Regions from separate parts of the Ideonella sp. FW305-24 genome, predicted to be linked through region 1. Evidence: predicted binding sites of a transcription regulator. Region 1 holds the regulator's gene; the other holds the start of a gene.
The links. Region 1 encodes LexA, which represses DNA repair genes until DNA is damaged. Its sites were predicted from a motif close to ACTGTATNNNNATACAGT; they were not measured.

Region 1 (18,549 bases):
TGCGCAACCGCAACCACGCCCAGCGCATGAAGGAGATGTTCCTCGAAGCGCTGATGACGGCGATGGTGACCGACCAGCTGACCCCTCCTTCGCCGGAGCGCGAAGAAGCCTTCCTGGCCGGCATGTTCAGCCACCTCGGCCGTTTGCTGGTGGCCTATTACTTCCCGGACGAAGCCGAGCGCGTGCGCCTGCGCCTGGTGCCTCCCAGCGACGGCAGCAAGCCACGCCCGGCCTGGCACAGCCCGGCCGAAGCCCGCGCTGCGCGCGAAGTGCTGGGGCTGGACTTCGATGCGCTGGGCCTGGGTGTGGCCCAGGCCTGGGGCCTGCCGGACAGCTTGTGCCATGCCTTGCGCGTGGCCGAGGGCGACATGCCGCAGCGTGCGCTCGCCGGCACGGAGCGCTTGCGCTGGGCTGTGCGCGCCGCAGGTGAAATGGTGCAAAGCCTGCTGGCGGCCGATGCAGGCGCGGACCAGATCACGATGCGGCGGCTGGCCAGTGGCTACGTGCGTGGCCTGGCCATGTCGCAGGACAGCCTGGTGCAGGCGGTGCAGACGGCGCAGCAGCAACTGGCCGACCTGGCCACGACCATGGGCATCGAACTGCCGGCCAAGGCCCGCGCCCGGCGCCTGCTCGGCCAGGCCTCGGCGTCCGAAGCGACGGCCACCTTGGTGCTGCCCGATCCTGCCAGCGAAGCCCATGCGCAGGACCTGCTGGCGGCCGGCATTGCCGAGGTCACCGAAACCCTGGCAGGCGACGCTGTTGTGCTCAACGAAGTGCTGCGCATGATCCTCGAGACCTTGCTGCGGGCAATGAACTTTCGCCGCGTGGTGCTGGCAACGCGCAGCCCCCGCCAGACCGTGATGACCGCGCGGCTGGCGCTGGGGGAAGGTGCGCAGGAACTGGCGCGCCAGCTCAGTGTGAACCTGCAGCCGACCGGCGCGATGGACTTGTTCGCCGCCGCTTGCCTGAAAGGCCTGGACACCCAGATCGCCGATGCCCGTGCGCCTGACCTGCAGGCCCGCCTGCCGGCCTGGTGCCGCGAGGCCGGTGCCAGGAGCTTTCTGCTGATGCCGCTGATGAGCAAAGGCGTGCCGCTGGGCATGATCTACGCGGACCGGGACCGCCCCATCGCGGTGGCGGACCGCGAGCTCAGCCTGCTGCGCACGCTGCGCAACCAGGCGGTGATGGCTTTCAAGACCGCGGGCTAACCCTAGGCCCAGTTAAACTTGAGCGGATGAGCATTTCCGACCCGAAGTCGGCTGGCAGCGCGCGATTGCGCGACCAGCGAGACTACCTGCGCTTGCTGGGCGCCCGTGTGACCGGCGGCGCCGCCAACCAGATGTTGATGGTGGCGCTGGGTTGGCAGATGTACGACCTGACCGGCAGCGCCTGGGAGCTCGGCATGGTCGGTCTCGCCCAGTTCCTGCCGGCACTGCTGTTGACCTTGCCGGCGGGGCACCTCGTTGACCGCCATGACAGGCGCCTGCTGGTGGCTGGCAGCATGAGCCTGCAATGCGTGGTGGCGGCGTGCCTGGCGCTGTCCAGTGTCGGCGGATGGGTCGGGGCCAACCTGATCCTGCTGCTCTCGATGCTGCTGGGCATGGCACGCGCGCTGCAGATGCCAGCCCAGCAAGCCTTGACGCCTACGCTGGTGCCGCCAGCGCTTTTGCCGCGCGCAGTGGCTGCCGCGAGTTCGGCCATGCAGGCCTCCATCATTGCCGGGCCGGCGCTGGGGGGCGCGTTGTATGCGCTCGGCCCCCGTGTCGCCAGCCTGTTCGGCCAGGGCGCAGCGGCGGATGCCGGTATCGCCGGCCAGGCCATGATTGGCGCGCACTGGGGCGCCGCGGTGGTCTACAGCCTGTCGCTGCTGCTGCTGCTCTCGGCGGTGTGGTGCGTGCTGGCGATCCGGCACCGGCCGGTCCAGAGCCTGCGCCCCGCGCCCGATCTGGCGCAGCTGACGGCAGGCATCCGTTTCATCTGGCAGCGGCCGGTGGTGCTGGGTGCCATTTCGCTGGATCTGTTCGCCGTGCTGCTGGGTGGCGCAACCGCCTTGCTGCCGATCTTCGCGCGCGACATCCTGCACACCGGCCCCGAGGGTCTGGGCCTGCTGCGGGCGGCGCCGGCGCTGGGCGCCGTCATCATCGGCGTATGGCTTTCGCGCATGCCCATCACCAGCCGGGCCGGGCATTGGCTGCTGGGCGCGGTGGCGGTCTTTGGTTTCGCGACCATTGCGTTTGCGCTGGCCACCTCGTTCTGGTTCGCCTTTGTGGTGTTGGCCATCAGCGGCGCGGCCGACATGTTCAGCGTGGTGATTCGCCAGTCACTGGTGCAGCTCGAGACGCCTGACGACATGCGCGGCCGGGTCGGCGCGGTGAATTCGGTGTTCATCGGCGCCAGCAACCAGCTCGGCGAGTTCGAATCGGGCGCCACCGCGGCCTTGCTCGGGCCGGTTGGCTCGGTGCTGCTGGGTGGCTTCGGCACGCTGCTCGTCGTGGCGCTGTGGTGGAAGCTGTTCCCGGCGCTGGCACAGCGGGATCGCCTGCAGCCCGAGACGGCACCGGTTTGACGCGGGGTGGGCTGTCAGGCCGCGGCCTGAGAGCGCCCCCAGACCTGCCGCTTCGCGTCAGGCCCCCCGAGGGGGATGAGAAAACTTGGGGCGGCCCTGCGTTTTCTCATGAGCCTTGTGGTTCCGCGTGCCGCGGCGCCGGGTGCAGCTCGCCGTGCACTTGCTTGCGCTGCGCGGTGTAGTCCCACCAGGGCCGGGGCGCGGCGCCCTGCATGAAATCGACAATCGCCATGAAGGTGTCCAGCACGCAAGGGTCCTGGTGCTTGCCGGTCAGTTTCTCCAGTTGGCGGTAAAGCTGCAGCGCGTCGTGCCGGGCCAGTTCGGCCGGATGCAGGATGCCCAGCGCGCGCAAGTCGCCGGCCATCGCCGGGCCCACGTTGGGCAGCTGCTCCAGCCGCTGGCAATCGGCTGCGGAGGCAGCTTTTGGGCTCTTGATCGCGCTCATGGGTTTTGACCTCGTCGGGAGCTCGCCTGCAGGAATACCTCCGGCCAGCGGGGTCAGAACATCATGTTCTGACGCAGCAGGCCCACCGCAATGCCTTCAATCTCGAAGGACTCGCCTGGCCTGACCTGGATGGGTTCGAAGTCCGGGTTCTCGGGCAGCAGCTCAATCAGGCCGGCGCTGCGCTGGAAGCGCTTGACGGTGACTTCATCGTCCAGCCTGGCCACGACAATCTGGCCGTTGCGCGCTTCGCTGGTCTTCTGCACCGCGAGCAGGTCGCCATCGACGATGCCGGCATCCCGCATGCTCATGCCCTTGACCTTCAGCAGGTAGTCGGGACGGCTGGGAAACAGGCTGGCTTCGAGCAGGTAGGTCTGCGAGATGTGCTCTTGCGCCAGGATGGGGTGGCCCGCCGCCACACGGCCAACCAGTGGCAGCGTGAGCTGCGCCAGGCTGGGCAAAGGCAGCGAAAACTGCTTGCCACGCGCCTCGTTGAGCGCGCGTAAAGTGCCGCTCTGCAGGCGAATGCCACGGGACGTGCCGCCCACCAGTTCGATCACGCCTTTGCGGGCCAGCGCCTGCAGATGTTCTTCGGCCGCATTGGGCGACTTGAAGCCCAGCTCGGTGGCGATTTCGGCCCGCGTGGGTGGGGCGCCAGTGCGTTCGATGGTGGTTTGCACCAGGTCGAGAATCTGCTGCTGCCGGGCGGTGAGCTTGGGACTGTCCATGAGCTTGCAGCCAGCGCGGGCGGGCTGAGGTTGTATCCAGTATCTGTATTTTTATCCAGACTTCCACAAAATGCAAAACGAATCAGTGGCCGTGTCCCATGTGGTGTTGCTGGGAACGGGCGGCACCATCGCCGGCCAGGCCGGCCGGGCCGATGACAACGTCGGCTACACCGCAGGGCAGATCGGCGTGGCGCAACTGCCGGCCGCGGTGCCGGCGCTGTCGCGCTTCTCGCTGCAGGCCGAGCAACTGGTGCAGCTCGACAGCAAGGACATGACGCACGCCGTGTGGCAGCAACTGGCGCTAGCCGTTGAACGACATCTCGCGCGGCCCGATGTGGCCGGCATCGTCATCACCCATGGCACCGACACGCTGGAGGAAACCGCCTGGTTCCTGCAGCGCACGCTGGCGCCGAGCAAGCCGGTGGTACTGACCGCCGCGATGCGGCCGGCGACCGCGCTGCTGGCCGACGGGCCGCAGAACCTGCTGGACGCCGTGACGGTGGCCGCCAGGCCTGGTGTGAGCGGCGTGCTCGCGGTGCTGGCCGGCCGGGTGCATGGGGCGCTGGATGTGCGCAAGTGGCACGGCTACCGCGTCGATGCGTTCAGCTCTGGTGATGCCGGTCCGCTCGCGCTGATCGAAGAAGGCGTGCTGAAGCCCTTGCGGCCCTGGCCGACGGACGAGGCCTTGCCGGCGCGCTGGCAGGCACCGGTGGCCGAGTGGCCGCGGGTGGAGATCCTCGCCAGTCATGCCGGCAGCGACGGTACCTTGGTCGAGGCGCTGCTCGGACTGGGCTGCCGCGGGCTGGTGGTGCAGGGCACGGGCAACGGCACGGTGCACCAGTCGCTGGAGCTTGCTTTGTGCAAGGCAGTCGCACAGGGCGTGGCGGTGCTGCGGGCCAGCCGCTGCCTGGGCGGCGGCGTGGTCGGTGCACCGGCCGACGCATTGCCAAGCGCCGCCGAGCTGACACCGGCCAAGGCGCGGGTGGAGTTGCTGCTGCGCCTGCTGGTGGGCGAGGGCGCAGGCGCTTGATGCGCCCATGAAAAAAGCCGATGCGGGTGGCCCCGCATCGGCGCTCAGCTGTCAGCTGTCAAACGGTACCGAGCGGCGCGTGATGCGCCGCCTCGGGCTCACTGAGCCGGCTTGAAGACCTGGTTCACGAATGGCGAGCCGCCCAGGTCGTTTTCGTCGAAGGCAAAAACGAAAATCTGGTTCGGGTTGTCCAGGCCGCCGACGTTGGCGAGGAAGTCGTTGTCGTTGGCGATGTAGAGGGTGTGCTTGGTCACGCCGTCGATCACCACGTCGTCGCCGAAGGCCATGCCTTCGAGCTTGGCGGGGATCTGCGTGTCGGCGAAGCCGGCGGCCATCAGCGTGGCGGCGATGTCCAGGAACAGCGTCTTGGTGACGGCAAACGGCTGCAGGTTGGCGGTGCCGCTCAGGTCGCTGATGTCGGTGGCACCGGCCAGGCTGAGCTTCCAGATCTGCTTGATCACCGCCTTGGAGCCGTCACCCAGGCCCTTGCCGTCGCGCTCCAGCACCAGGAATTCGTGGTTGTTCAGCGCCAGCAGTTCGCTGCTGTTGTAGTTCTTGTTGGTCGCGGCCAGGTGGTTGTCGTAGGCGTATTCGTGGGTCGCGCCGGTCTTCACGTCGATGGTGATGATGCGGTTCATGTTGCCGCCGTCACCGCCGTCCTGGATCAGCGGACTTTGCTCGAAGCCGACCAGGGTCTTGCCGTCCGGCGTGATGGCCAGGCCTTCCATGCCCTTGTTGGCCACACGGCCCGAAGTGTTGCCGCTGATTTCGGCGGCACCTTGTGACGACAGGTTGGCTGCCGTGAACTTTGCCGGCAGCGTGAACATGCCCACGCGCTTGCCGGTCGTGCGGTTGAAGGTGTAGACGTAAGGGCCGTACTCGTCGGTGATGTAGACGAGGTTGGTGCTCTTCGAGACGCGGATGCCTTCCGGGTCAAGGCGAGCGTTCAAGGTATTGGTCGAATTGCTGCCGGCAGCGAAGTTGTCCGAGCGGCCGGTGAAGTAGTGCTTCTGGCGGGTGTTCGCGGTGGGCACGGCCGGACCGTAGTTCAGCGCGTCGGTCGAGAACAGCGGCGTGGTCTTCTGCAGCGTGATGCTCAGGTCGAACGGCAGGCTGCCGCTGGTGGCGGGGCTCAGGCTCAGGTCCAGCGTGTGGAAGCGGGGGATGAAGGTGGTCGTGTCGTCCACGGCCGGATTCCACGCATTGGCGTTCGGGCCTCGGTCCGGCATGGCCAGGAAGGTGCTGCCGCCAGCCCAGGCCAGGCCTGAACCGATGCCGCCCAGCAGGTTGGCACTGACGCCGCTTTCCAGCGTGTTGGTGAAGCCGCTCAGGTCGGCGCCGGTGGCGGGCAGGCTGCCCTTGGCGATCAGCGTGACGGCGGCCTGGGCCGGCGACACGGCGGCCAGTGTGGTGAAGGTGGCGGCGGCGGCCAGCGCGAGGGTCGAGATCGTGGCGTTTTTCATGACTGCTGAAGTTCCTCGTAAGAGGCCGGCAGTCTGTGGCGCCCGCGTGACGTCATCGTGACAACGCCGACCGAAGCGAGGCCTCGGTCGGCGCTGGATCGGGACCGCCCGGCGAGCCGGGCGCTTCGGCTTCAGACCACCGTCAGGCTGACGTCGATGTTGCCGCGGGTGGCGTTCGAGTATGGGCAGACCTGGTGCGCGGCGGCGACCAGCGCTTCGGCGGCGGCCTTGTCCATGCCCGGGATGCTGATGGACATCGCGACCTGGATGCTGAAGCCGGTCGGGATCGGGCCAATGCCGACCTTGGAAGTGATGGACACCTCGGCCGGCAGCGAGATCTTCTGCTTGCCGGCAACCGCCTTCATCGCGCCGATGAAGCAGGCCGAGTAGCCGGCAGCGAACAACTGCTCGGGGTTGGTGCCGGCGCCGCTGTCGCCGCCCAGTTCCTTGGGCGTGCTGAGGCTGAGCGACAGGCGGCCGTCGTCCGAAGCGGCGGTGCCGGTGCGGCCACCGGTGGCAGTGGCGGTGGCGGTGTAGAGGACTTTTTCGAGGGCCATGTTGATCTCCTGTTGAACGTTTGAGGGAGGAAGGGAAAGGTTCAGGCCTGGGCCTGTAGAAGTTGCTCCCGCAGCACCCTCAGGCGCTGGGTGAGCTGGGAAATCTCGTGCAGTTCGCACTGGATGGCGCACGCAACAGTGGGTGGGATGCGCAGTGCCTGCTCGCGAAGCTGGTGGCCGGCACGGGTGGGCTGCACGCGCACGCGGCGCTCATCCCCGGCATCCCGCTGGCGGGTGATCAGGCCGGCGGCTTCCAGGCGTTTGAGCAGCGGTGTGAGCGTGCCGGAATCGAGGTTCAGCCGTTCGCCCAACGCCGAGACGGTCAGCGCGTTGCCTTCCGGCTTCTGCTCCCACAGCACCAGCATCACGAGGTACTGCGGATAGGTCAGCCCCATCGGCTCGAGCAGCGGCTTGTAGAGCTTGGTCATCGCCAGCGAGGTCGAATACAGCGCGAAGCACAACTGGTGATCCAGCGCCAGCCAGTCGGCAGACGCGGTGTTCGCGGCGGCGGAGGTGGGGCCGTGTTCGGTGTCCATGAGTATTAATGTAGCTCGCAATTAAATTGCACACAACTTAAATGGTCTTTGCCTGACCACGTCGGCCGCAGCGCGGCTGTGCAGAGAGCGGCTCCGTAGAATGGGGGATGCCTTTTGTTCACCTGCGCAGCCACACCGAGTTCTCTGTTGTCGACGGCACCTTGCGGATCGATGACGCCGCCGCCGCTGCCAAGGCAGACCAGCAGATCGCACTGGGCATCAGCGACCTTGCCAACATGTTCGGCACGGTGAAGTTCTACAAGGCTTGCCGTGGCAAAGGGGTGAAGCCCCTGATCGGCGCAGATGCTTGGGTCGAGCCGCTGGACAGCAGCGGCGACAAGCTGCCCAGCCGGCTGCTGTTGATCGTGCAGAACAAGCAGGGCTACCTGAACCTGAGTGAATTGCTGGCGCGCGCCTGGACCAGCAACGTGCAGCGCGCGCAGGCCTGGTTGACCTGGGATTGGCTGCGTGAGCTGGGCGAGGGTTTGATCGTGCTGTCGGGCGCCGAGTTCGGCGCCGTCGGCCAGGCCTTGCTGGCGGGTGACACGGCCCGCGCCAGCGCTGCGGCGCAGGAGATCTCTGCCTTGTTTCCGCGCCGCTTCTACCTGGAACTGCAGCGTGGCGGGCTGCCGCACCACGAGGCGCTGGTGCGCGCCACGGTGCCGCTGGCGGCCGAGCTGGGCCTGCCGGTGGTCGCCACGCATCCGGTGCAGTTCCTGGAGCCGGCCGACTTCGAGGCGCACGAGGCGCGGGTGTGCGTGGCCGAAGGTGAAACCCTGGCCAACCCGCGCCGCGTCAAGCGCTTCTCGCGCGAGCAGTACTTCAAGTCGCAGGCCGAGATGGAAGCACTGTTTGCCGACATCCCGTCGGCGATTGCCAACACGATCAAGATCGCCGAGCGCTGCAGCCTGACGCTGGTGCTGGGCAAGCCTCAGCTGCCGAACTTCCCGACGCCGCTGCTCGAAGACGGCACGCACATGCCGATCGAGCAGTTCTTCCGCGAGGAAAGCTACGCCGGCCTGGAGCAGCGGCTGGCCATGCTGTACCCGGACCTGGCCAAGCGCGACGCCGAGCGCCCGCGCTACCTGGAACGCCTGGAGTTCGAGCTGAACACCATCCTGAAAATGGGCTTCCCGGGCTACTTCCTGATCGTGTCGGACTTCATCAAGTGGGCCAAGGCCAACGGCTGCCCGGTCGGCCCGGGCCGGGGTTCGGGCGCCGGCTCGCTGGTCGCCTACGCGCTGCTGATTACCGACCTGGACCCGCTGCTCTACAACCTGCTGTTCGAGCGCTTCCTGAACCCGGAACGGGTCTCGATGCCCGACTTCGACATCGACTTCTGCCAGGGCAACCGCGACCGCGTCATCGATTACGTCAAGGACAAGTACGGCCGCCAGGCGGTGAGCCAGATCGCCACCTTCGGCACCATGGCCGCCAAGGCCGCGCTGCGCGACATCGGCCGCGTGCTGGGCATGGGCTTCGGCCATGTGGACAGCATCGCCAAGCTGATCCCTGCGCCACCCGGCAAGACGGTGACGCTGGCCAAGGTGCCCGAGAAGCCGGACGACAAGCTGATCTACGCCCGGCTCGAAGCGCCTGAGCTGGAAGTGCGCGAGAAGAACGAGGAGGAAGTGGCCGAGCTGCTGAGCCTTGCGGCCCGTGTCGAAGGCATGGTGCGCAACATCGGCATGCACGCTGGCGGCGTGCTGATCGCGCCGGGCAAGATCACCGACTTCTGCCCGCTCTACCAGCAGCCCGGCAGCGATTCGGCCGTGAGCCAGTACGACAAGGATGACGTGGAGGCCATCGGCCTGGTGAAGTTCGACTTCCTGGGCCTGGCCACGCTGACCATCCTGGAACAGGCCAAGGACTTCATCGTCGCGCGCTACCCGGAGCAGAAGGACTTCAGCTACGAGACGCTGCCGCTGGACGACAAGGCCGTCTACAAGCTCTTTTCCGATGGCCTGACCGAGGCGGTGTTCCAGTTCGAATCGCGCGGCATGCAGGGCATGTTGCGGGACGCCAAGCCCAGCCGGCTGGAAGACCTGATCGCCCTGAACGCGCTGTACCGTCCGGGCCCGATGGACCTGATCCCCAGCTTCGTTGCGCGCAAGCACGGCAAGGAGAAGGTCGAGTATCCGCACCCGCTGGTGGAATGGGTGCTCTCCGAGACCTACGGGATCATGGTCTACCAGGAGCAGGTGATGCAGACCGCCCAGGTGCTGGGCGGCTACAGCCTGGGCGGCGCGGACATGCTGCGCCGCGCGATGGGCAAGAAGAAGGCCGAGGAGATGGCCGAGCACCGCGAGATCTTCCGCAAGGGGGCCGCGGGCAACAACATTCCGCAGGACAAGGCCGACGAGATCTTCGACCTGATGGAGAAGTTCGCGGGCTACGGCTTCAACAAGTCGCACGCCGCCGCCTACTCGCTGCTGGCCTATCACACCGGCTGGCTGAAGGTGCATTACACGGCCGAGTTCTTCTCGGCCAATATGACCATCGAACTGGGCGACACCGACAAGCTGAAGGTGCTGCTGGCCGATGCGCAGAAGAACTTCGGTATCAGCTTCGAACCGCCCAACGTCAACAACGGCGTCTACCGTTTCGAGCCGATGCCGGGCGCCGCCGGCCGCAAGCGCATCCGCTACGGCCTGGGCGCGATCAAGGGCACGGGGCAGGGCGCCATCGAGGCCATCGTCGCGGCGCGCGAGGCCGATGGTCCGTTCACCAGCCTGTTCAACTTCTGCAGCCGGGTCGACAAATCCCGTTGCAACAAGCGCGTGGTGGAGGCCCTGATCAAGGCCGGTGCCTTTGACGAGTTGCACCCCGACCGTGCCTGCTCGCTTGCCAGCATCGGCCTGGCCTTCGACTGGGCGGAGACACAGGCGGCCAATGCAAACCAGGGTGGCCTGTTCGATTTCGACGATGGCAGCTCGCACGGCTCGCACACCCAGGAGCCGCCGCTGGTGGCTGCCGAACCCTGGAGCGTGCGCGAGAAGCTGACGTTGGAGAAAGCGGCGATCGGCTTCTACCTCTCGGGTCACCTGTTTGACGAGGACGAGACGGAGGTGCGCCAGTTCTGCCGCCGCCGCATTGCCGACCTGATCGACGCCAAGGAGCCGCAGCTGCTGGCGGGCATCGTCAGTGACCTGCGGGTCATCAACGGCGCGCGCGGCCGGGTCGGCATCTTCAAGCTGGACGACAACAGCGAGCCCATAGAGGCGGTGGCCAACGAGGAAATGCTGGACCGCTACCGCGATCAGCTGCGCGACGACGAATTGATCGTCGTGCAGGGCAAGGTGCAGAACGACCGTTTCTCTGGCGGGCTGCGGCTCAACGTGGCCCAGGTCTGGGGCCTGGCCGGCGCAAGGGCGCGGTTTGGCCGGCACCTGAGCGTGGCGCTGGGCGAAGGCAAGTCACCGGCGATGGCCGAGGTGGTGCGCAGCCACCCCGCCAAACGCGAGCAGAGCGAGGAGGGCGACCTGGTGCATGGCCTGCCGGTCCGCGTGAAGCTCACGCTGCCGGGCGCCGACGCCGAACTGGAGCTGGGCGAGCAGGGCCGCTTCTGGCCTACCAACGAGGCACTGGCACAGTGGCGCGTGGTGACGGGTGGCCAGGCGCGCATCGTCTACGAATGAAGCCGGCGTAAGAATTGGTGTCTTTGGGCCTTGTCTGACAACGTGGGCGCCGGGTGCTGCGTTGGTCAGGCATGTTCAACACCGATGCCCCGACGCTCCGCCCCCAAGCGGCCCGTCGCCTCCCCATGAAAACAGCTTTTCCTGTGGCCGCGGCCCTGCTGGCATGTGGCCTGGCGGCATCCGCACCCTCGGCCCAAGCCTCGGTGGGCGTGTCCCTGTCGGTCGGCCAGCCCGGCTTCTACGGCCAGATCAACATCGGCGACTATGGTCGTCCGCAGGTCTATGCCGCAGCGCCGGTCTGGGTGAGCCCGGCGCCGCGCTGGGTTGCTCCGCCGCCGCCGATGTACCTCTACGTGCCGACGGTGCACCGAGCCAACTGGCGCTATTACTGCGGCCGCTACAACGCCTGCGGCCGGCCGGTCTACTTCGTGCGCGAGGACTGGTACCGCAGCCGCGTGGTGCCGGTGCACTACGAGCGCCGTGCATATCCGTACGAGTACCGCGACCGCTATCACGACAATTATCACGGTCACTACGACCATGGCTACGGCGGCGCACCGCGCCCGCCTTACGGTGGCCCGCCCCCTGGCGGCCCGTCCGGCCCGCCCACGATGCGCGGTGGCAACAACCCGTATTGATCCCTGGACCTGACCGAGAAAGCCCGGATTTGACGGGCTGTGGGGGGATTGTTCACGGCGCATCGCCGCGCACCGCGGCCTAGACTGCGGCGATGTCCTCCCCTCCTGTCACCGGCCTGGTCCTGACGGGTGGCGGCGCGCGCGCCGCCTACCAGGTCGGTGTGTTGCGTGCCGTCTGCCAGATCCGCCGCGAAGCCGGTTGCTCGCGCAGCGAGAACCCGTTCCCTGTCATCACCGGCACCTCGGCCGGTGGCATCAATGCCGCGGCCCTGGCGGCGGGGGCGGACGAATTCGAGCTGGCCGTGGCCAGGCTGGCGTACATCTGGTCGCGCTTCAAGGCCGAGCAGGTCTACCGCACCGATTCGCTGGGCGTGATCCGCACTGGCGCAGGCTGGTTGACGATGATGTCCATCGGCTGGGCCATCAAGCGCTGGCGCAAGCTGCGCCCGCGCTCGCTGCTGGACAACTCGCCGCTGAACGAATTGCTGGACAACCTGGTGCCGGTGTCCCGGGTGCGGGAGTTGATAGAGCGCGGCCATGTGCGCGCGCTGGCCATCGCGGCGTCCAGCTACAGCACGGGCCACCACGTGACCTTTTACGATGCCGCCGAGCCGGTGCCGGGCTGGGTGCGCTCCCAGCGCCTGGCGGTGCACGGACCGATCACGGCCAGGCATCTGCTCGCGTCATCGGCGATCCCGTTCGTGTTCCCGGCGCAGTCGGTGAGTGTCGACGACGGGCCGCAGTGGATGGGCGACGGCAGCATGCGGCAGACCGCACCGATCTCGCCTGCGGTGCACCTGGGTGCCGACCGGGTGCTGGTGATCGGAGCTGGCCGCATGCATGAGCCGCCTGCCACCGAGCCGGTGGCCAGGGGCGAGTATCCCAACATGGCGCAGATCGCCGGCCATGCGATGTCCAGCATCTTCCTGGATGCCTTGTCGGTCGACATCGAGCGATTGCAGCGCATCAACCACACGCTGGGCCTGCTGCCGCCGGAAGCGAAGCGCCACACGCATCTTCGCCCGATCGACATCCTGGTGATCTCGCCCAGCCAGCGGCTGGACGACATTGCCGCACGCCACATCAACACCTTGCCGCTGCCGATCCGCGCCTTGCTGGGTGGCGTTGGCGTCAGTGGCATGGGCCGCACGGCACGCGGCTCGGCACTCGCCAGCTACCTGCTGTTCGAGAGCGATTTCACGCGCGAGCTGATGGCGCTGGGCGAGGCGGACACGCTGGCTCGCCGCGACGAGGTCAAGGGCTTCCTCGGCTGCTAACGAGAGGCCGCTGGCTTGACCGCCGCTGGGTAGGTTTGGCCCCGCACCGTCAGCCCCGAGGCCGACAACTTGCCGGCTCGCACCGGGCCGATGCCGGCCATGCGTTGTTGCAAGTCCGGCCAGTCCTTGAACGGCGCCTTTGCGCGCTCGGCCAGCAGCCGGCCCGACAGGTCCGGTCCGATGCCGATGACCATCTCCAGCTCGGCCTGGTTCGCGGTATTGACCTCGGTGCTGGCCGCGAAAGAGGGTGCCGCTGCAAACAGCGAAATCAGCAGCGCGAAGGCGAGCGTGGCACGAACAGGTTTGCGCGCGGTCATGGTTCCTCGCTTTCCACAGGGCTGCGGGCCCGGAATTTCTCGTCAAAATCAGCCAATGATGAACGACTCCGCTGACGCCGCATTGAAAGTCTATGTCGGCTGCGCGCCGCCTCAGCATGTTGCCGCGCAGGTGCTGGCGCACAGCATCCTGCGTCACGCCAGTTTGCCAGTCGAGATCCTGCGTCTGGACGATTGCCTGGCAGGCCAGCCCGTGCCCGCGTCCGGCCACACCCTGTTTTCGCTGCAGCGATTCTTCATTCCGCAGCTCAGCGGCCACCACGGCCTGGCCGTGTACCTGGACTCGGACATGCTGGTGTTCCACGACCTGTGCGAGTTGCTTGAGTTGCGCGCCGTGGGTTCGGCCGTGAGCTCGGCCGAAGCGCCGCCTGACAGCGGCCGGCGCCGGCAGTTCAGCGTGATGGTGATCGATTGCGCATTGGCGCGATGGGACCCGGTGGAGATCCACCGCCTCGCACAGCTGCGCTACCGCGAAGTGATGACCGAGCTCGAGTTCGAGCCGTCCAAGACCGTCTGCCTGCCTTACACCTGGAACTCTTTGGAGCGTTTCGAGCCTGGCAAGACCCGGTTGCTGCACTTCACCGCGATGAACCTGCAGCCGTGGCTGTCGTCGAAAAACTCGCTGGCCCCGGTGTGGATGGACGCGCTGTTCCTTGCGCTGCAGGACCGCTTCGTCAGCGCCGATGCGGTGCGCGATGGCATTCGCCAAGGCTGGTTCCGGCCTGGCCTGCTGTGGCAGGTGGAGCATGGTGAACGCGACCCGCGCCAGTTGCCGCTGCGCCTCCGGCTCGCCGAGGCGGTCTACCGGCCGCCCCACAAGCCCGCGCTGCTGACGGCGGCCAGGCAGCGCCTCACACGAGCCTTGAAGCGGGCCTGATCCGCCGCGCGGCGTTCGTTACTTTGACGCGAGCCGGGTGAGCACTTGCTGCCATTGGTCCACCACCTGCGGCAGTTGCCAGCGTGACTGGATCAAGTCCACACCGCGGGCCACCTGGGACTGGCGCCACGCCGGTTCGCGCAGCAGGCGCTCGAAGCCGGCGCCCCAGTCGTCCAGGCAGCAGCAGTCGGCAAATTCGCGGTAGCTCGGGATGCTGTCCGCCACCACGGCCAGGCCGTGCAGCAGCGCGGTGGCCACGCGGTTGTTCGTCTTGCAGAAGGTGAACGGGTTGGGCGTGATGGGGATCACTGCCACGTCGTGCATGGCAAGCGCCCTGGACACCGTGTGAGGCTGCCAGGGCAGGTAGTGCACCGGCACGCGCCAGCCCTGGGTGAGCGTGTTGAACTTGGGGCGGTGGTTGCTGATGACCGTGAGGCTCAGCGGCAGCGCGGCATGCAGGCGCTCCAGCACTGGCCTGAGCTTGGCCAGGTCCGCCATGCCGCCGCTGGCGTATGGCACCCCGTGCTGGCCGAACCAGACCAGCTTGCCGCCCGGCTGCCCGGCGAGCCAATGCTGCAGGCGCAGCAACTGCCATTCGTCCAGCGGATGCCGCCAGCGGGCGAGCGGCGCGGGCTTGTGGGGCGGCTCGGCCGCATCGCCGATCACGGCCATCTGTTGGCGGATGCGTGCCTCGGCCTGAACCACTTCGGCCAGCGCGTCGCTGGAGACGATGACCTGGTCCACCGCCGCCAGCGCAGCCAGCAACTGCTCGCGGCGAGCCTGCCAGCGCGGCGCGTCAGGTTCCGCATGCAGGTGGTTGTCGCACAGGTCCAGCACCAGCCGCGTGCCGTGTGCATCGCGCAGCGCGAGCGCATGGGCCAGGCTGGCGCTGTCGTAGCGTTTCGAGAGGACCAGCACCGAGGGCGGCGGCTGATCCGAGCCGGGTTGGTAGAGGACAGCCGAGGCACCGCGCTGCTGCAGCTGCTCGATGATCTGCGCGCAGCGCAGGCGAAATCCTGCGTTGCCGGGCTTGGTGGTGTGTGGCCACCAGGCCCAAGTGCTGGGCACGCCAGGCCGTGGCGCCTGAGCGATGCCCTGGTCGCTCATTCGTGCCAGTGCGCCGCAATCCAGCCGGCCGGCTTGGCGTGGCGCCAGTTGCCGTTGCTGCGGCCCACCAGCGCGTCCGGCGGGTTCATCACGCCGTGGAACACGACGATGCGGGCGCCGGCCGGCACTTGCGGTGCACGCAGGTAGTTCAGCGGGAACTTCGGGATGCTGTGGTACTTGAAGCTGCAGCACCACTCGGCCGGCCAGTAGGCCAGCTTGCCCTGGCGGTGCATGACCTCGGACAGGAAAGCCTGCTCGTTGCGCAACCGGGCGCGGATGTCGGCCTGGTCGCGCAGGAACTCGGCCAGCACGTCGGCATGCGCACCGAGCCGGAAGCGGTAGACCGAGGAGTTGCCTGTGATGCGCCAGGGGCGCTTCCAGTCGTGGATGATCAGGAACTCGCCCGGCTGCTCGAAGAAGGGTGTGATGTCGGCCACGATCACCACGTCCAGGTCCAGGAACAGCGCGGTGCCGGCGAGGCCGTGCAGGTCCGCCTCGAAAGTGGTCAGCTTGGTCCAGCCGCGCTCGGGAATGCCAGGCGGCAGCTCCAGCTTCGGGATGGGCAGGCATTCGACTTCGCTGCGCACGCCGCGGCCATCGTCCGTCAGGCAGACGAAGCGGAAGTCGCCGCGCAGGTGGCGGCGCACCATCGCATAGAGCCGGTTGACGTACTCAGGGCCGTACTTGCTGCCCCACTTCATGCAGAGCACAACCCGCGGGTCGTCGCGCGCGGCGCCGGTCGTCATCAAAGCTCTTCCACGTGGTGTGGCGGGAAGCTGTCCCAGCCCAGGCAGCCAGGGCATTGCCAGAAGTAGCGCTGGGCCTCGAAGCCGCAGGCGGCGCAGCGGTAGCGCTGCAGCGGCTTGGCAGCCTTGTCCACGGCCGCCCGCAGGGCCTCGGTCTCTTCGGCGCTCCAGTGGCCGTCAGCGCGGGCCAGCAAGGCCTGTGCGGCGCTCAGCGTCGGCTTGACCTGCAGCTGGTGCAGCAGGCGCGGCGACTGCGCGACGGTGCTGCCGTCCAGCGTGGCCACGGCCCGCAGCAAGGCCAGGTCCGGGTTCTGCTCGTAGGCTTCGGTCAACACGACGCGGGCCGCATCGGTCTTGCCCGCTGCCAGCGCGGCTTGTGCGTAGTCGGCGGCCACCAGGTGGAAGCTGGCAGGGTCGCGCAGCCGCATCTCGCCCCACAGCTCCAGAGCCGCGGCCGGGCGGCCGGCGCGCACTTCGCGCTGGCCGGCCAGCATCAGCGGCCGGGCGGCCTGCGGCGCTGCGGCACGGGCGTGCTGCAGCGCGGAGGCAGCTTCCTCACCCTGGCCGCGCGCATCGGCTTCCTGCGCCAGCTCGCACCAGTGGTGCGCGATGCGGGTGCCGAAGGAGCCGATGCCGCTGCGCTCCAGCGCGGCGGCGGTGTCGGCCGCGGCGCGCCAGTCGCGCGAGCGCTCATAGAGGTTCAGCAGCGCCAGGCGGGCTTCTGTGTCGAAGGGCGTGCCTTCCAGGGCCTTGTAGCACTGCTCGGCACGGTCGAACAGGCCGGCCTTCATGAAGTCCTGTGCCAGTGCGTGCTGGGCGCGGTCGCGCTCGGTGGCGCCGAGGTCGGAGCGGCCCAGCAGGTGCTGGTGCACCCGCACCGCGCGCTCGAACTCGCCGCGGCGGCGGAACAGGTTGCCCAGCGCGAAGTGCAGCTCGGTGGTGTCGGGGTCGTTCTGGACGGCTTCGATGAAGGCGTCGATGGCCTTGTCCTGTTGCTCGTTGAGCAGCAGGTTCAGGCCCTTGAAGTAGGCCTTGGGTGATTCACGGTGCTCGCGCCGCACCTGGCGCAGGTCCAACCGGGAGCCCAGCCAGCCGAGGGCAAACGCCACGGGCAGGCCCACCAGGAGCCACTGCAGGTCAAAGTCCATCGGCTAGTTGTTCAAACCACGTCGGGCAAAGGCGGCGTCGCCGGGGTCTCTGAGGGAGACGAAGAGGAGGTGGTGCCAGGCTGCTGAGCCGTACCGGTGGCCAGCTGCTGGCGTACACGGCGACGCTGGCGCCACCAGCTGGGTGCCATGGCCAGCACGCCAAAGGCCGTGCCGCCGGCAAAGGCGCACAGCACGATGATGACCATGGGCGCGGTCCACGCATGGCCGAAGAACCAGTTCACCGCAGCGGGTTGCTGGTTGTTCAGCGCAAAGGCGAACAGCGAGAAGAAGATGAAGGCCCGGAAGAGCCAGACGAAGATGTGCATCGGTGCTCCGCGATGGGGCCGATTCTACGGGGCGCGCCGCAATGAAAAAGGGCCCCGAAGGGCCCTTGTGCAACGGACGCCGAAGTGGCGTTCAAGCGGCTTGACTGCCGGCGCTGGCGCTTGCGACGTCTTCTTCGACAGGCAACTGGGCATCCACGCCTTCGCGCAGTGCCTTGCCAGGCTTGAAGTGTGGCACCAGCTTCTCGGGAATCGTCACCTTCTCGCCGGAGCGGGGGTTGCGCCCCACCCGCGGCGGGCGGCGATTGATCGAGAAGCTGCCGAAGCCCCGGATCTCGATGCGGTGGCCGCGCGCGAGGGCGTCGGACATCGCATCGAGCATGGTCTTGACCGCGAACTCGGTGTCTCGCTGCGTCAGTTGCGCGAATCGCTCCGCGAGCTTGGCAACGAGGTCGGATCTGGTCATTGGAGCCCCTCAGCCTGCGGGTACGCCGGCTGGTCCCCCGAGGGGACGCGGGCCGGCTTGGGAGCGGCCCGGCGCTCGGCCCGCTGCTCGAACGAATCGTGGAAGCGGGCCACGGCAGTCAGGATCAGTTGCCCGAGCTGTTGTCCAGCTTGGCGCGCAGCAGGGCGCCCAGGCTGGTGGTGCCGGCGTTTTCGCGCTCGTTGGATTGCGACAGACGCTGCATGGCTTCCTGCTGGTCGACCTGGTCCTTGGCCTTGATCGACAGCTGGATGTTGCGGGTCTTGCGGTCCACGTTGACGATCATCACCGAGACTTGATCGCCTTCCTTCAGCACGTTGCGTGCGTCTTCGACGCGGTCACGGCTGATTTCGGAAGCGCGCAGGTAGCCCATGACGTCGTCGGCCAGCTGAACTTCAGCGCCGCGCGGGTCCACGGTCTTGACCACGCCGTCGACCACCTGGCCACGGTCATTGACCGAGGTGAAGGTCGCGAAGGGGTCGCCGTCCAGTTGCTTGATGCCCAGCGAGATGCGCTCGCGCTCGACGTCGATGCCCAGCACCAGGGCTTCGACTTCCTGGCCCTTCTTGTAGTTGCGCACAGCCGTTTCGCCGGTTTCGTGCCACGACAGGTCGGACAGGTGCACCAGGCCGTCGATGCCAGCCGCCAGGCCGACGAAGACGCCGAAGTCGGTGATCGACTTGATGGGGCCCT
Region 2 (13,133 bases), on a different contig from region 1:
ACGATCTTGTCTCAGTCGGGACTGAACGTCAGTGCAGAGGATCTTGACGAATTCCTGCGCCACGAGCTTCTCGCTCATGTCTTCGACTGTGCAGATGGGCTCCCTGCGATGACCAAGCGGCAACGCTTGGCCAAGTCGCAACGGGCGCTTTGGATCGAACGCGAACTCCGGCGGGCGGTGGCGACGGGTGAAGGCCTCGCGCTTCACTACCAGCCTCAGGTCGACATGGCTACCGGCGATGTAGTGGGCGCCGAAGCGCTCCTACGCTGGTCGGATGGCGAGGAGTCGATCAACCCGAGCGAATTCATCCCGGTGGCGGAGGCATGCGGATTGATTGTCGACATCGGCGACTGGGTGCTTCGCGAGGCCGCGCTTGAAGCTGCCAACTGGCGGCGCCTTGGGCTTGGCGGCGCGAAGGGCATCAAGATCTCGGTGAACCTCTCGGTGAAGCAGTTCGCTGACGATCTGCCGTTGCGCATCGACGGCGCCTTGCGAGCAGCGGGCCTCGAAAAGACACTGATGTGTCTGGAGATCACCGAGAGCTTCCTCGCGGGCGACAGTTCATGGGCGCTGCTGCAGGGTCTGCATGCGGCCGGCTTTCATCTTGCGCTTGACGACTTTGGCACTGGCTATTCGTGCCTTTCGCGCCTGAACACGCTGCCGCTCGACACCATCAAGATTGACAAGTCATTCGTTGTCGACCTCGGCGGAACAGCCAGCGCCACGGCTGTCGTGGAGGCCGTGATCGATCTGGCCAACAAGCTTGGCATGAAGACGATCGCTGAAGGTGTGGAAACCGAAGCTCAGCGGGCCTTGCTGTTGGAGCTTGGCTGCTGCGTGGCACAGGGCTATCTCTTTGCCAAGCCGCTCACCGCGACGGCCTTTGTTGAGTTCGTTGATCGCTCGGGATCGCGGCGTTCCGGCATCCCTAGAAGCGGCATGTTGCTTCCGCCTTGAATCTGCAAAGATCGCTCTTCAAAGCTGGCATTCGGCTGGCGCTTTTCAGCGGCTCAAGATGCTCGGCTTCGTCTCGGTCTATCAGGCGCGGTAAGAGCGGCCACAGCCAGGGGTGACGACATGGAAGCACACGAATGGGCCTACGACTACGCCAAGGCCTGGGGAACGCTGGTCCACGGTGAGCACGACAGCGGCGACACCACCCAGTACGCGCTTAGCCTTTGGCCGAAGTTCCACACCCTGGATCCTGCAGAGAAGGCGCGGCTCGACCACGTCGAGTTGCTGACGCGCGTCGCGGCCGAGCAGTGCAAGACAGGGGTCGGCCAGGCGCTTGCGATCGCGGCCACGGACCTGATGCGTCGACTCAACCAGACGCCGCCACTGGAAATTCTGGACCGCGTCATGGAGCCGCATGTGGGCAGCGACCCTGACTTTGAGCGTGATCCCGCCAACCCGCCGCAGGATTTTGACGACTACCTTGACCCGCCGAGCCCGCTGGCCAGGTTGATCGCATCGGCCTTGGCGCCAGACATCAGCGACGCTGAGTATCTGCTCTTGGCGGGCGGCCCGGAGGCCCAGCAGGGACCGATTTTCCTGGCCGCGAACGAGAAATGGGAGGCGGCCATCGGGCGGTTCGGTGAGCGATACAAGCTGTGGGGCCGCAACGCTTGACGAGCCGTAGGGCGGCTACGCCGCAAGCCGGTGCTCGTAGTACATCGGCTCGCGGTCGTCGAGGATGTCGTAGAGCGCCTGGAGGTTGTTGGGGTCCGGGTTCAGCCAGGCATCCACGTGCTCGGGACGGATCGGAATGATGCAGCGGTCATGGCCGGCGTCAGCGACTTCTGCAGGCGGCTCGTCGGTGATGGCGGCGAAGGACAGCAGGTCCGGCTCACCGTCCTTGGTCCAGTGCGACCACAGGCAGGCCACCAGCATGTCGGCGCCCGTGTTCGGCTTGAACTCGAGCACCACGTTCTCCGGCTTCTCGTCGGGCGCCAGTTCGCGATGCTCCATCGCATGGCGGGCGACGTTTTCGTAGAAGGCGGAGGCCAGCAGGACGCCGTGGCTGACACCGAAGTGGCCGCGCCAGAATTTCTCCAGGTTGTCGCGCCTGGCGTTGTAAGTGCCTGGGAACTGGAAGTCGTAGCTGGCCGGTCGCCCAATCGGGCGGCATTGGTAACGCATGGGCAGCACTACCTTCTGGCCGTCGCGGACCACCATCACCGGCGCATAGACGCCGGGATAGATGCGCGAGTCCCGTGGCAACGGCTCGCTGCGGCGCAGATCCTCCAGGTCCAGCTTGGCCTTGGAGATCTTCGACGTCGCAATGCGCCGGCTCTCCAGCGCCGCCTTGGTCGACTTCGTCTGCAGCTTGCGTTCGGCCTCCACCAGCCGGGTGCGCTGCGCAAACAGATCCTGCTCGATCGCCAGGGCCCGCTCGGCCTTGTACGCGTCGATGTAGCCCTTGATCGTCCGCTCGCCCTCGCCCTCGGTCTGGGCGTTCAGCTCGAACGAGGCTTCCATGGCCTTGGGCACCGCCAGCTTGCCCTGCGTGCGCCGGAAGAACAGCTCGACGAACTCCTTGATGCCCAGGTGCGCGCCGAACAGGCGCACGTAGTCACGGTAGTTGGCGCGGATTTGAGCGGAATAGCACATGGCGGTCAGCGTTCCGGTTCGAAGCGGCCGTTATCGCACAGCAGCCCCTGCTCGGCCAGCAAATCCATCTGCCGCACTGCGGCGTGAAGTCTTGGGCTGGACAGGCCAAGGAGGCGAATGATACTGTATGGCCATCCAGTATTTCAGCCATGAATGTTGCCCAAGCCCTGGAGGCGCTGCCCGTCCTCCCTGAACTCAACCCCTCGCCAACCGGCGAGCGGCCTGGCCGAGCGCTGCCAGAGGCCCTGGACGCCACCGTGTGGCGGGGCTCGGAGCTGGGCCATGCAACGAGCACCGAGGTCTGTCCCTCGGGCTGGGCCGCACTGGACGCCGAGTTGCCGGGCGGCGGCTGGCCACGGCATGCCGTGACCGAGATCCTGACGGCCCAGCCCTCGCTGCTGGAGTGGCGCCTGCTGGCGCCTGCCTTGCGCCCTGTGATCGCCGCTGGCGGCCAGGTGGTGGTCGTCGGCCCACCGCGCCACCCTCATGCCCCTGGCCTGGTCCTGGAAGGCCTGGACGACCGCCAGCTGGTCTGGATTCAGGCCGAGAAGCCGGCCGAGCGCCTGTGGGTCACCGAACAGCTGATCCGCTCGAACGCCGCCGGCGCCGTCGTGGCCTGGTTACCGCATGCCCGCCAGGAGCAGCTGCGCCGGCTGCAGGTCAACGCCGGCGGCTGCGAGGGCCTGGTCTTCCTCTGCCGCCCGGAGGCTGCCCGCCACGAAGCCTCGGCGGCCCCGCTACGCGTGCTGGCCTCGGTCGGCATCGACTGGGAGCTGCACCTGCACATCCTCAAGCGCCGAGGTCCTGCGCATGAAGGGCAGCTCGTGCTGCCGTCCGTGCCCGCGGGACTGGCATCGGTGCTGACCCCGCGCCTGCGCAAACCCAGTCTGCTCCTGTCGGGAGACCGGACTGATTCATCCCGAGAGGCCGGCCATGCTGTGGGCCGCCCTGTTGCTGCCCCCGCTGTCCGACCGCTCGCCGCCGTTCGATGAACCCGCGCGTCAGGCTCTCGCCACCTGGGCGCTGCAATACAGCCCCCGCGTCGCGACCGTCGATGAAGCCGTAGTCATGGAGGTCGAGGCCAGCACCCGCCTGTTTGGCGGCAAACGGGCGCTGCGCGACCGGGTCGTTCAGGAAGCCGCCGAGCTGGGCGTCTGCCAGGTCGCCTGGGCGCCCAACAGCGTGGCCGCGCTGGCCCTGGGCCGGGCCGGCAAGGAGAACGGCGTGCGCCGGCCGATTGCCGAGCTGCTGGACCCCTTGCCAATGGAGACGGTCTCGGCCGTCCTGCCCCACCGGACCACGCTGACCCAGCTGGGCTGCCGGACCCTGGGCCAGCTGCGTGCCTTGCCGCGTGGCGGCATCAGCCGGCGCTTCGACGCGGCGCTGCTGCATGCCCTGGACCAGGCCTATGGCATGAGACCCGAGGCGCACACCTGGATCACGGTGCCCGAGACCTTCTCGGCCCGCCTGGAACTGCAGGCCCGCGTGGAAGTTGCGCCAGCCTTGTTGTTCGGGGCCAGGCGGCTCTTGATGCAGCTGTGCGGCTGGCTGGCGGCCCGGCACGCCGGCACCACCGCGTTCATCCTGCGCTGGAAGCACGACAGCATGCGGCCCAAAGACGTGGCCGACAGCGGCGAGCTGGTCGTGCGCACCGCCTCGCCCATGCGCGACCTGGAGCACCTCTGCCGCCTGCTGGCCGAGAACCTCGCCAAGATTCAGCTGCTGGCCCCGGCCGGCGAGCTGCAGCTCGAAGCACTGGATGTGCAGGCACTGGAAGAACACAGCGCCTCGCTGCTGCCCGACACCGTCAAGACCGGCGAATCGCTGACCCTGGTGCTGGAGCGAATTGCGGCCAGGCTGGGACCTGAGAAGGTGTTGCGGCCGGTGGTGGTCGAGGACCACCGGCTCGAATGGATGCAGCACTGGCAGCCCGCACCGGCGGCCCTGCCGAAGAAGCGGCCGAGGCCCATGCGCTTTCCGCAACCGACGAGCATGCTGCCGGTGCCGCTGCGCCTGGCGATGCGCGGCGAGCGGCCGCTGTACCAGGGACCGCTGTTCATGCTGATCGGGCCGCACCGCGTCGAAGGTGGCTGGTGGGATCGTGCGTCGGCCGAAGAAGGTCAGCAGGGCCAGGCCATGCGCAACGTGGTGCGGGACTACTGGGTGGCGCTGAGCCAGCACAGTGGGCCGCTGCTGATCTTCCAGGAGCGCCTGGCAGATGACCGGACCGCCTGGTACTTGCAGGGCGAGTACGTATGACCTTGCGCCTGGTCTCGGCCATCCCGCACTACGCTGAGCTGCGCTGTCGCAGCTGCTTCAGCTTTCTGCAAGGAGCGAGCTGGCCGGAGGAGCTGGTCAAGCGGGCCAAGCAGCTCGGCTACCGGGCGCTGGCGATCACCGACGAATGCTCGGTGGCCGGGGTCGTGCGGGCGCACGTCGCGGCCAAGGAGCACAAGCTCAAGCTGTTGATCGGCAGCCAGTTCCATGTCGAGTGTGATTCACCGTTCACGATGGTGGTGCTGGCCTGCAACCTGAACGGCTACGGCAACCTGTGCGAGTTCATCACCGGCCTGCGCCGGACCTCCCCCAAGGGCAGCTACCGGCTGACCCTCGACCACATCCAGCCGCAGGCGCTGGCCGACTGCGTGGTGCTGGTGTCGCCGGACCGGGACGCGACGCCGGAACAGCTGGCCACGGTGGCCCGTTGGTTGCTGACGAATTTCATGGGGCGGTGCTGGCTGTCGGTCGAGCTGTACCGGGTCATCGACGACGAGTGCTGGCTGCATCGGCTGCGCGAGGTCAGTGAGCTGACCGCGATTCCGCTGGTGGCCTGTGGCGACGTGCTGATGCATGTGAGATCGCGTAAGCCGTTGCAGGACGTGATGACGGCCACGCGGGTGGGCAAGCCACTGACGGAATGCGGTGCGGATCTGCAGGGCAATGCCGAGCAGCACCTGCGCACCCGGCTGCGGTTGTCGCAGCGCTTCCCGGCCGAGCTGCTGGCTGAGACCTTGCGCGTGGCCGAGCGTTGCGAGTTCAGCCTGGATGAGATCCGCTACCAGTACCCGGCCGAGGTCGTGCCGGACGGCGAGTCGCCCACGTCCTACCTTCGGCGCCTGACCTACGAAGGTGCCGGGCGGCGCTGGCCCGAGGGAATGCCGGCAAAGGTGCAGACGCAGATCGAGCACGAACTCGCGCTGATCCAGGAGCTGAACTACGAGGACTACTTCCTGACCGTGGCGGACATCGTCCGGTTTGCGCGCAGCCAGCACATCCTCTGCCAGGGCCGCGGCAGCGCGGCGAACTCGGTGGTCTGCTACTGCGTAGGCATCACCGAGGTCGACCCGGCCCGCATGTCGGTGCTGTTCGAGCGCTTCATCAGCAAAGAGCGCAACGAGCCGCCGGACATCGACGTGGACTTCGAGCACCAGCGCAGAGAAGAAGTCATCCAGTACCTCTATGCCAAGTACGGCCGGCACCGGGCGGCGCTGACCGCAGTCGTCATCAGCTACCGGCCCAAGAGTGCGTTCAAGGACGTCGGCAAGGCCCTGGGCTTCAAGGAGGAACAGTTGGAGGCGCTGGCCAACAACTTCACCTGGTGGGACGGGCGCGAAGTGATGCCTGAGCGCGTGGCCGAGGCCGGGCTGGACATCAATGACCTGGCGGTCCGGCAACTGCTGACGCTGGTGGGCGATCTGCTCGGCTTCCCGCGTCACCTGAGCCAGCACCCGGGCGGCTTCGTCCTGACCAAGGGGCCGTTGACGCGGCTGGTGCCGGTGGAGAACGCGGCGATGGAGAACCGCACGGTCGTGCAGTGGGACAAGGACGACCTCGACGCGATGGGGCTGTTGAAGGTGGACGTGCTGGCCCTGGGCATGCTCTCGGCGATCCGGCGTTGCCTGGCCTTTGTCGGCGAGCGCAAGGGCCATGTCTTCGAGATGCAGGACATCCCGGCGGAAGACCCGGCCACCTACGACATGATCTGCAAGGCCGACACGGTGGGCGTGTTCCAGATCGAGAGCCGGGCGCAGATGTCGATGCTGCCGCGATTGAAGCCGCGGTGCTTCTATGACCTGGTGGTCGAAGTCGCGATCGTCAGGCCGGGGCCGATTCAGGGGCAGATGGTGCACCCGTACTTGCAGCGGCGGCAGGGTAAGGAGGCTGTCAGCTATCCCAGCGAAGACCTCAAGGTGGCATTGGGGCGGACGTTGGGGGTGCCGATCTTCCAGGAACAGGTGATGCAAGTGGCGATCCTGGCGGCGGGGTTCACGCCGGGGGAGGCGGACCAGCTCAGACGCAGCATGGCGGCCTGGAAGCGCAAGGGTGGGCTGCAGCAGTATCACGACAAGATCGTCAATGGCATGACGTCGCGGGGCTATGAAGAGGCCTTTGCCAAGCAGATCTTTGAGCAGATCAAGGGGTTCTCGGAGTACGGGTTCCCGGAGAGCCATGCGGCCTCGTTCGCACTGCTGGTCTACGCCAGTTGCTGGCTCAAGTGCCACCACCCGGCGGAGTTCCTGGCGGCGATGCTCAACAGCCAGCCGCTGGGCTTCTACTCGCCTTCACAGCTGGTTCAGGACGCGCAGCGGCACGGCGTGGAGGTGCGGGCTGTGGACGTGCTGCACAGCGAATGGGACTGCACGCTGGAAGGGGTCGAAGAACCGCCTGCCGTGCGACTGGGCATGCGCCTGGTGTCGGAGCTGAAGGAGGCTTCCGTGAGTCGCATCGTGGCGGCCAGGGCGCAGGGGTTGTTCGACAGCGCGGAGGACCTGGCCAGGCGGGCGCAGCTGGAGCAGCACGAGATGCGGTTGTTGGCCGGGGCCGATGCGCTGATGAGCTTGGCGGGGCACCGGCGGCAGCAGGTGTGGGAGGCGTCGGCACTGCGAAGGCCGCCGGAGCTGATGCGCGAAGCGCCGGTCGACGAGGCGTTCCTGGAGCTGACGCCGGCCCTCGAAGGCGAAGAGGTGGTGCACGACTATGCGACGGTGGGGCTGACGCTGCGCAGCCATCCGCTTGCGCTGTTGCGGCGGCACCTGACCCAGCGGCGACTGCGCACGGCCGAGCAGCTGCTCAAGCTGCCGGATGGTGTGCCGGTGCGCTACGCTGGCATCGTCACGGTCAGGCAGCAGCCGGAAACGGCCAACGGGACCGTGTTCATCAGCCTCGAAGACGAGACCGGCAACATCCAGGTCATCGTGTGGCGCTCGCTCAAGGAGAAGCTGCGCAGCGTGGTGCTGCGGGCGAGGCTGATGGAAGTGCGAGGGACTTGGCAGCGCGAGGGTGACGCGACCAGCATCGTCGCGGACTACCTGGAGGATCTGACGCCGTTGCTGGGGCGGCTGGAGACCGAGTCGAGGGACTTCAGGTAGCCGTCGGGAAGGCGACCTGGCCCAGCGCATCGCGCGCTGAAGTCTTCACAGCAGCTCGCGGGGCGTGTCGAAGGATTGGACGCCGAGGGCCATCAGGACGCATCGAAGTTCTGCGGTTTGCTGGTCGCGTGCGCCTTCGATCTTGATGTCGGCGTGGGCGTGTTTGGCGTTCCACTCGCCGGCCAAGTGGTAGGCGGTGACTTCCTTGCGGAGGGCGCGGATCTGTCGGTCTTGGAAGGCTGTCCAGGGCTGGCGTTGACCGCCTTCAACTTCGATGAAGAGGCTGAAGCCGTTGGAGTCGAACTGGTAGCCGACGCGGTAAGCGAGGTGAACGCCGAGGGCGTATTCGAGCGCCAAACCGGTAAGGTTGCGCGTGGGAACTAAAGACATCTGGACTGGAGCTGCGGAGGTGGGGACGGACGTTTATTCTTGCGGATTGTTCACCTTGCGCAGCGGTGGCGGCACAAAGCCTGCGACATCTTCGGCCCTCGCAATTTCCTTTCGCAAGACATCCAGTTCGCTGGCGAGTCGGTCACGAATTGCATCCAGATCCTCGGCTCTTGAGTTAGCTTTGAGCGCCCGTTCCCAATTGGCCTGGTACGGGGACGCTCCCAACGACTCAGCTAATCGATCGGTGACGAAACCTAGCGCCCAAAGGCATGCTGCGTACTCTGAATTCCTGCGGCTGTAGTGGCGGCGGACAGCCTCTTCACCGCCCACTAGGCCCCACCTCTCAAGCAGTTCGCTCAAGTCTTCAAGTTCGGTCGCCATCTGCCGGCCCATGGGGATCAGCGCCCTGAGATTCGCCCTGTTAAATTTGTGGTGATCGTAGCGCTGCCGCGCATTCAGATTGATCTGTGCGCAGAACCGACCGCCCCCTAGCTCTTCGATGGGTTGCTCGGCAATGTCCACAACGCGCTTGTCGATCATCGCGATCAGTTCCTGCAGCCGCTTCTTCGCCGACTCCGCACGCGCTGCGCTCAACTCCACCTGCTGGAGATGCACCGTCCACAAGACGCCAACGAAGCTGAAAAAAGCCAGGATCGGGTTCAGCGTGCCGCCAACATAGTCGCCGAACTGGCCCCAGCTTCCCGGATCCCACTTTGCTGTCAGCTTGGGCTCGACGGCCCATCTGACGACATAGGCCGCCAGGACCAGCACTGCCATGACTACGGCGGCCCAGAGCCACCGCTTGAGGACTGGCGAGAACCTATCAGATGACGCCTTGGGTTCGCTCATGGCAGACGCAACGAGTTGTTTCCGGCATGGTACGGCAGCCTCGACGGCGGACCGCTGCGCTGCGTTAGACGCCCACAAAATTCCGTGGTTGAAAAGTAGACGCTACCGGTAGTGCTCGCCAGGGTTCGCGACCCTCTTATACGGCTCGGACTGGGTATCATTGACACATCGGAGTTCCAACGGCACCCCGATACCTGAAAAGACAAAGGGCCACCGACTCGCGATCGGTGACCCTTCGGGGTTCTTTACAGGCTGTGCGCCCCAAAACCCAATCTCTGGTCGAGATGTGTCGGCAGTGTAGTTCAACGCCGGCATGGGTGTCTTCGCATGGCCGTTTTCGTCTCTAAACCATGCGATTTTCCATGTCTATGACAACTTCACACCAGCCCCAAGAGCGCGTTCACGTGCGCGACTACACCCGCTTCCGCAACGACAAAGCGGAGGAAGTTGGCCAGCACACGCGCAGGTTCCCCGAGCGTTGATCGCTTGAGCGCCGCCTGAGCGCAAGGCCGGTTCACTGAAAGGTGGCCGGCCTTTTTCGTTTGCGCGCAAGACGATCATTGTCGCCATGCCCCCATCGAGCGACACCGAAGGCTACCGCAAGATCTTCTGGTTCGACAGCGCCCGACGCGCCAGTTGACGCTCAACCCGCGCAATGATCAGAACTACGGGCCGGAGGTGCCTGCAGGAACGGAGCCAGCTCTATAGGCGAGCAGGAGCCCGTGTAAATCACGGCCGAGAGCGACCGAACCTTCATTGAGGTGATTGAACAGCTCCTCCAGGAATGGAAGGACAGGCATGTCCCGCCACACGGTTTGCCTCGACTGCTTCTTCACTACGAAATCGAAGGTTCCAGCCTCGATCCGCATTTCAAAGCGCTTCGGGCGTCTCCCAACCATATCCTCAACGAGGAAAGAACGCGAAATCGCTCGATGCTTTGCGCGGTTGCTCAGCCCGTGGAGGACGTCCCAGTGCGGTACTGCTTGAAACTGGACGAGGGCCGCCCCCAATGGACTGAAGGCATTGTCGGCAGAAAGGAGGGCCGCGACTTTGTGCAAGGTCACCTGGCTTCGGTCGATCGGGTTGCTGCGGTGCTGGCCTGTGGCGTAGTACAGCGCGAATGCCCAGGTATCCGCCACCGAGTGAAGCGCTGCCACCGCCCCAACAATATGCGCCTCTGCTTCCACGATGACGTTATGAGCGAGATCTCGCCTAGTGGTGCCGTCGGTCTTGAGTGCAGCCGCGAGAGCTTCTGGGGAAACAACACCCTCGTGCTCGGTCATTAGCCGATTGATCTCGGAGTAGTGATACCGGGCGTGATCGAGCCGTCGAAAGACCGAATGAAAGCTCGCGTGAGCTTCAACCTCCGCAGTTTCGCCGAAGTGCTGCAGGACTAAGGCCTGTGTGGCGGGGACATCAAACTGCGGATCGTTCATTCGCAGCAGCATAGCGAACGAAGGTTGACAGGTAAACGGTGCGTGCTGGGCGAAGCGCCGCCCAAAAAATGCCCGCATGCCCCCCGCCCCACCGCAAGCCTCGCCCTGCCGGCAGCCGTGCTCCAGATACTTGGCGGGGAAACAGTCGGACCAGGTTCAGGAGTTCATCCTGCAACGGCTTGATGCGACTGAGCTTGTCCATGTTGTGTCCAAAAAGGCAGGCCCAGCAGCACAACGCCACTGGGCCTGGGAAGCCGGCCGCCTGTAGAGGGAGGGAGGAAGTGGCGGCCGGAGTTACGGGTTACAGCTTGGCGTCCCAGCCGATGTGGATCAGGTTCTGATGAACGCCCAGTTCGAGCTCCACGTCGAAGCCTCGTTCGAGCATGTCGTCACGGATAACTTCAGCGATGGCTTCATTGTCCAGGCGCATCGTCAGGGTGTCCGCACCGTAGCTGGCAGCGGCCTTGACGTGGCCCCACAGATCTTCCAGGCCAGCGTAGATGCGAGTGCCAGCCAGGCTGACCATCTCGTTAGCGTCGTCGCGGTCAAGTGGCTTCTCATCAAGCCGGCGCACGCCAGCGGCTGCAGCTTGCAGAATCTGGCCGATGTCGAGGGGACTTGTCATGCTGGTTCCAGATGTGAGGAACCCCGCCGCCCGGCGATCGACCAGGGCGTGGGGCTCGATTTCGATTCCAGGTCAGCCCTGCGTCAGCGGGCCGGCAGGTGTCTCAACGAGGTCCAACCGGCGTTCGACGGGCCGGAAGCGGGCCTCGATTTGGTCGATCCGCTCCTGCATTGCAGCGTGGTCGTCATGGATGTGGCCCAAGCCGATTTGGACCTGATCCAGGTTGCGCTCCACAGCACCGACGCGCACGGTCAAGTCGTCCAGCCGCCGGTTGGACTCGAGGCGGAAGGTCTGAATCTCATTGCGCGGCAGCCGCAGCTGCTCGAGCAAGAGGTTGGAGACGTTTTCAGTCATGCCCATGCCTCAAATGTAAAACGGTTTCAGCAACAGGTCACGTCCGCTGGAGGCAGCAACGCCTCGGCGCGGAGAACTGCAGGATAGGAGCCAACGTCGCCGTCGTGGTCCGGTGCGCCAGTGGCGGCACGATTCGGCGTTGTTCAGCAATGTCAGCTCAAGAAACAGGGACGGCAACAATGGTGCCGATGTGGGTCGAAACATACCGTGACAATCTTTCTTATGTAAAGTTATACCGACGGAGACGGACCATTGCAGCGGCTAAGCGGGGAAGCATTGCTTTCTCCTTGCTGTGGCGATGCGGACCGCCCGAATCGCCGGCTTCAGCCTAATGGCAATCGCGAGGAACGTGAGCACAAAACTTGACGCAAAGCTCCGGGGTTTTTAGCTCTAAAGAAACCGCGCCATTAATGTCTTTGACGCGACGCTGTGTGCGCTGGAGTCGACCAGCGTCGCGTGCCGTTGTCGTTTGGGCTAGAAGTGCCAACAACGGATTGACTTGCCTTGATGAACTACTGGAGAGTGCAGGCAGCCGGATTCTTTGTACAGGGATTCGTCGGTGGCGGTACGTGGCCTGGATCAGTGATGACGCTTCCCCTGACACTAGGTGTGGGATCTGAGATGCCTACGGGATAAGAGATCTTCAGCCCATAATCCACGTACCTCGAGGATCCATACACAATTGCATCTGCGCCGGTAAGCGGGTTCTTCCTAACTCCGTCAATCGTTATCCCGGCTGCAGAGCTACCATCCAATCGAATGGCATAGTCACCGCCCAATTTCTGAAAAACTGGGCAAAGCTGCGCAGCAGTGGTCGTGCTACCCGCAACTGACGACATAAATATGAGCCTCTTGCTGGGCGCGGTACCAAAGGCAGACCAACGATTCACCGTCGCGTCGCTTGTGCATGTGCCATTTTTTAGAACGGACGTTGACGAACTGGCCACTACGCTTCCCGTGAAATTAGTTGATATCCACAGTGGGGGCTTGGTACCCTCTTTCCAAGAGTAGTTTCCGCCCGGCGTAACCAGGAAGCCAAGCTTATTACCATCGAAAACTTGATCATCAGTGCACACTCCCCCGGACTTGCAATTATTTGCAATGTTATCTGTCTGATACTGAACAAACCCCTTTGCCAAACCCTTTCCTGGCCCACTCCCAGAATCCCCGCTCCACGTAAATCCGTTGAGAACAATCTGGGTGTTTTCTGCCCAGACTTCAATTCGATGCAGCTCTAGTTGGCCGGTCGAAGAATTCACTTTGTCATAGGCCATCGAGAATGCTTCGCGGCTGTCAAGTGCATTGGCAATAGCGATGTGTACGTACGGCGGTACAGATTCACAATCCTGAATATACACGGCGCCGGTGGTAACCAGTGCAGCGGATATTGCGGCGACCTCCTTGTTCAGTGCGGCAACGCAAGCATCTGTGGGTAGCGCGCTCGCCGTCCCGCCAGAACCGTCTTCTGTGCTTCGAGAACTACCGTATCGAATTACTCCT

Region 2: a site for LexA is predicted at 2,733-2,750, ahead of imuA (translesion DNA synthesis-associated protein ImuA). Genes of this name have one in related genera too.

The regions. Positions count from the first base shown of each region.
Region 1 is NZ_JBYTAI010000003.1:444,932-463,480, reverse strand. It holds gene AC3WR5_RS11060 (protein kinase domain-containing protein) at 1-1,208, shown strand, start outside; gene AC3WR5_RS11055 (MFS transporter) at 1,235-2,566, shown strand; gene AC3WR5_RS11050 (helix-hairpin-helix domain-containing protein) at 2,673-3,011, opposite strand; gene lexA (transcriptional repressor LexA) at 3,065-3,736, opposite strand; gene AC3WR5_RS11040 (asparaginase) at 3,807-4,766, shown strand; gene AC3WR5_RS11035 (esterase-like activity of phytase family protein) at 4,865-6,229, opposite strand; gene AC3WR5_RS11030 (organic hydroperoxide resistance protein) at 6,361-6,786, opposite strand; gene AC3WR5_RS11025 (MarR family winged helix-turn-helix transcriptional regulator) at 6,828-7,322, opposite strand; gene dnaE (DNA polymerase III subunit alpha) at 7,430-10,960, shown strand; gene AC3WR5_RS11015 (hypothetical protein) at 11,086-11,598, shown strand; gene AC3WR5_RS11010 (patatin-like phospholipase family protein) at 11,691-12,875, shown strand; gene AC3WR5_RS11005 (ComEA family DNA-binding protein) at 12,872-13,192, opposite strand; gene AC3WR5_RS11000 (hypothetical protein) at 13,251-14,087, shown strand; gene AC3WR5_RS10995 (glycosyltransferase) at 14,106-15,194, opposite strand; gene AC3WR5_RS10990 (glycosyltransferase) at 15,191-15,940, opposite strand; gene lapB (lipopolysaccharide assembly protein LapB) at 15,940-17,088, opposite strand; gene AC3WR5_RS10980 (LapA family protein) at 17,100-17,414, opposite strand; gene AC3WR5_RS10975 (integration host factor subunit beta) at 17,506-17,838, opposite strand; gene rpsA (30S ribosomal protein S1) at 17,963-18,549, opposite strand, start outside.
Region 2 is NZ_JBYTAI010000018.1:46,229-59,361, reverse strand. It holds gene AC3WR5_RS30420 (putative bifunctional diguanylate cyclase/phosphodiesterase) at 1-957, shown strand, start outside; gene AC3WR5_RS30415 (hypothetical protein) at 1,078-1,629, shown strand; gene AC3WR5_RS30410 (SOS response-associated peptidase family protein) at 1,645-2,610, opposite strand; gene imuA (translesion DNA synthesis-associated protein ImuA) at 2,760-3,602, shown strand; gene AC3WR5_RS30400 (Y-family DNA polymerase) at 3,544-4,869, shown strand; gene AC3WR5_RS30395 (error-prone DNA polymerase) at 4,866-7,979, shown strand; gene AC3WR5_RS30390 (hypothetical protein) at 8,025-8,336, opposite strand; gene AC3WR5_RS30385 (hypothetical protein) at 8,403-9,146, opposite strand; gene AC3WR5_RS30380 (hypothetical protein) at 9,884-10,654, opposite strand; gene AC3WR5_RS30375 (hypothetical protein) at 10,956-11,279, opposite strand; gene AC3WR5_RS30370 (hypothetical protein) at 11,352-11,639, opposite strand; gene AC3WR5_RS30365 (hypothetical protein) at 12,146-13,133, opposite strand, start outside.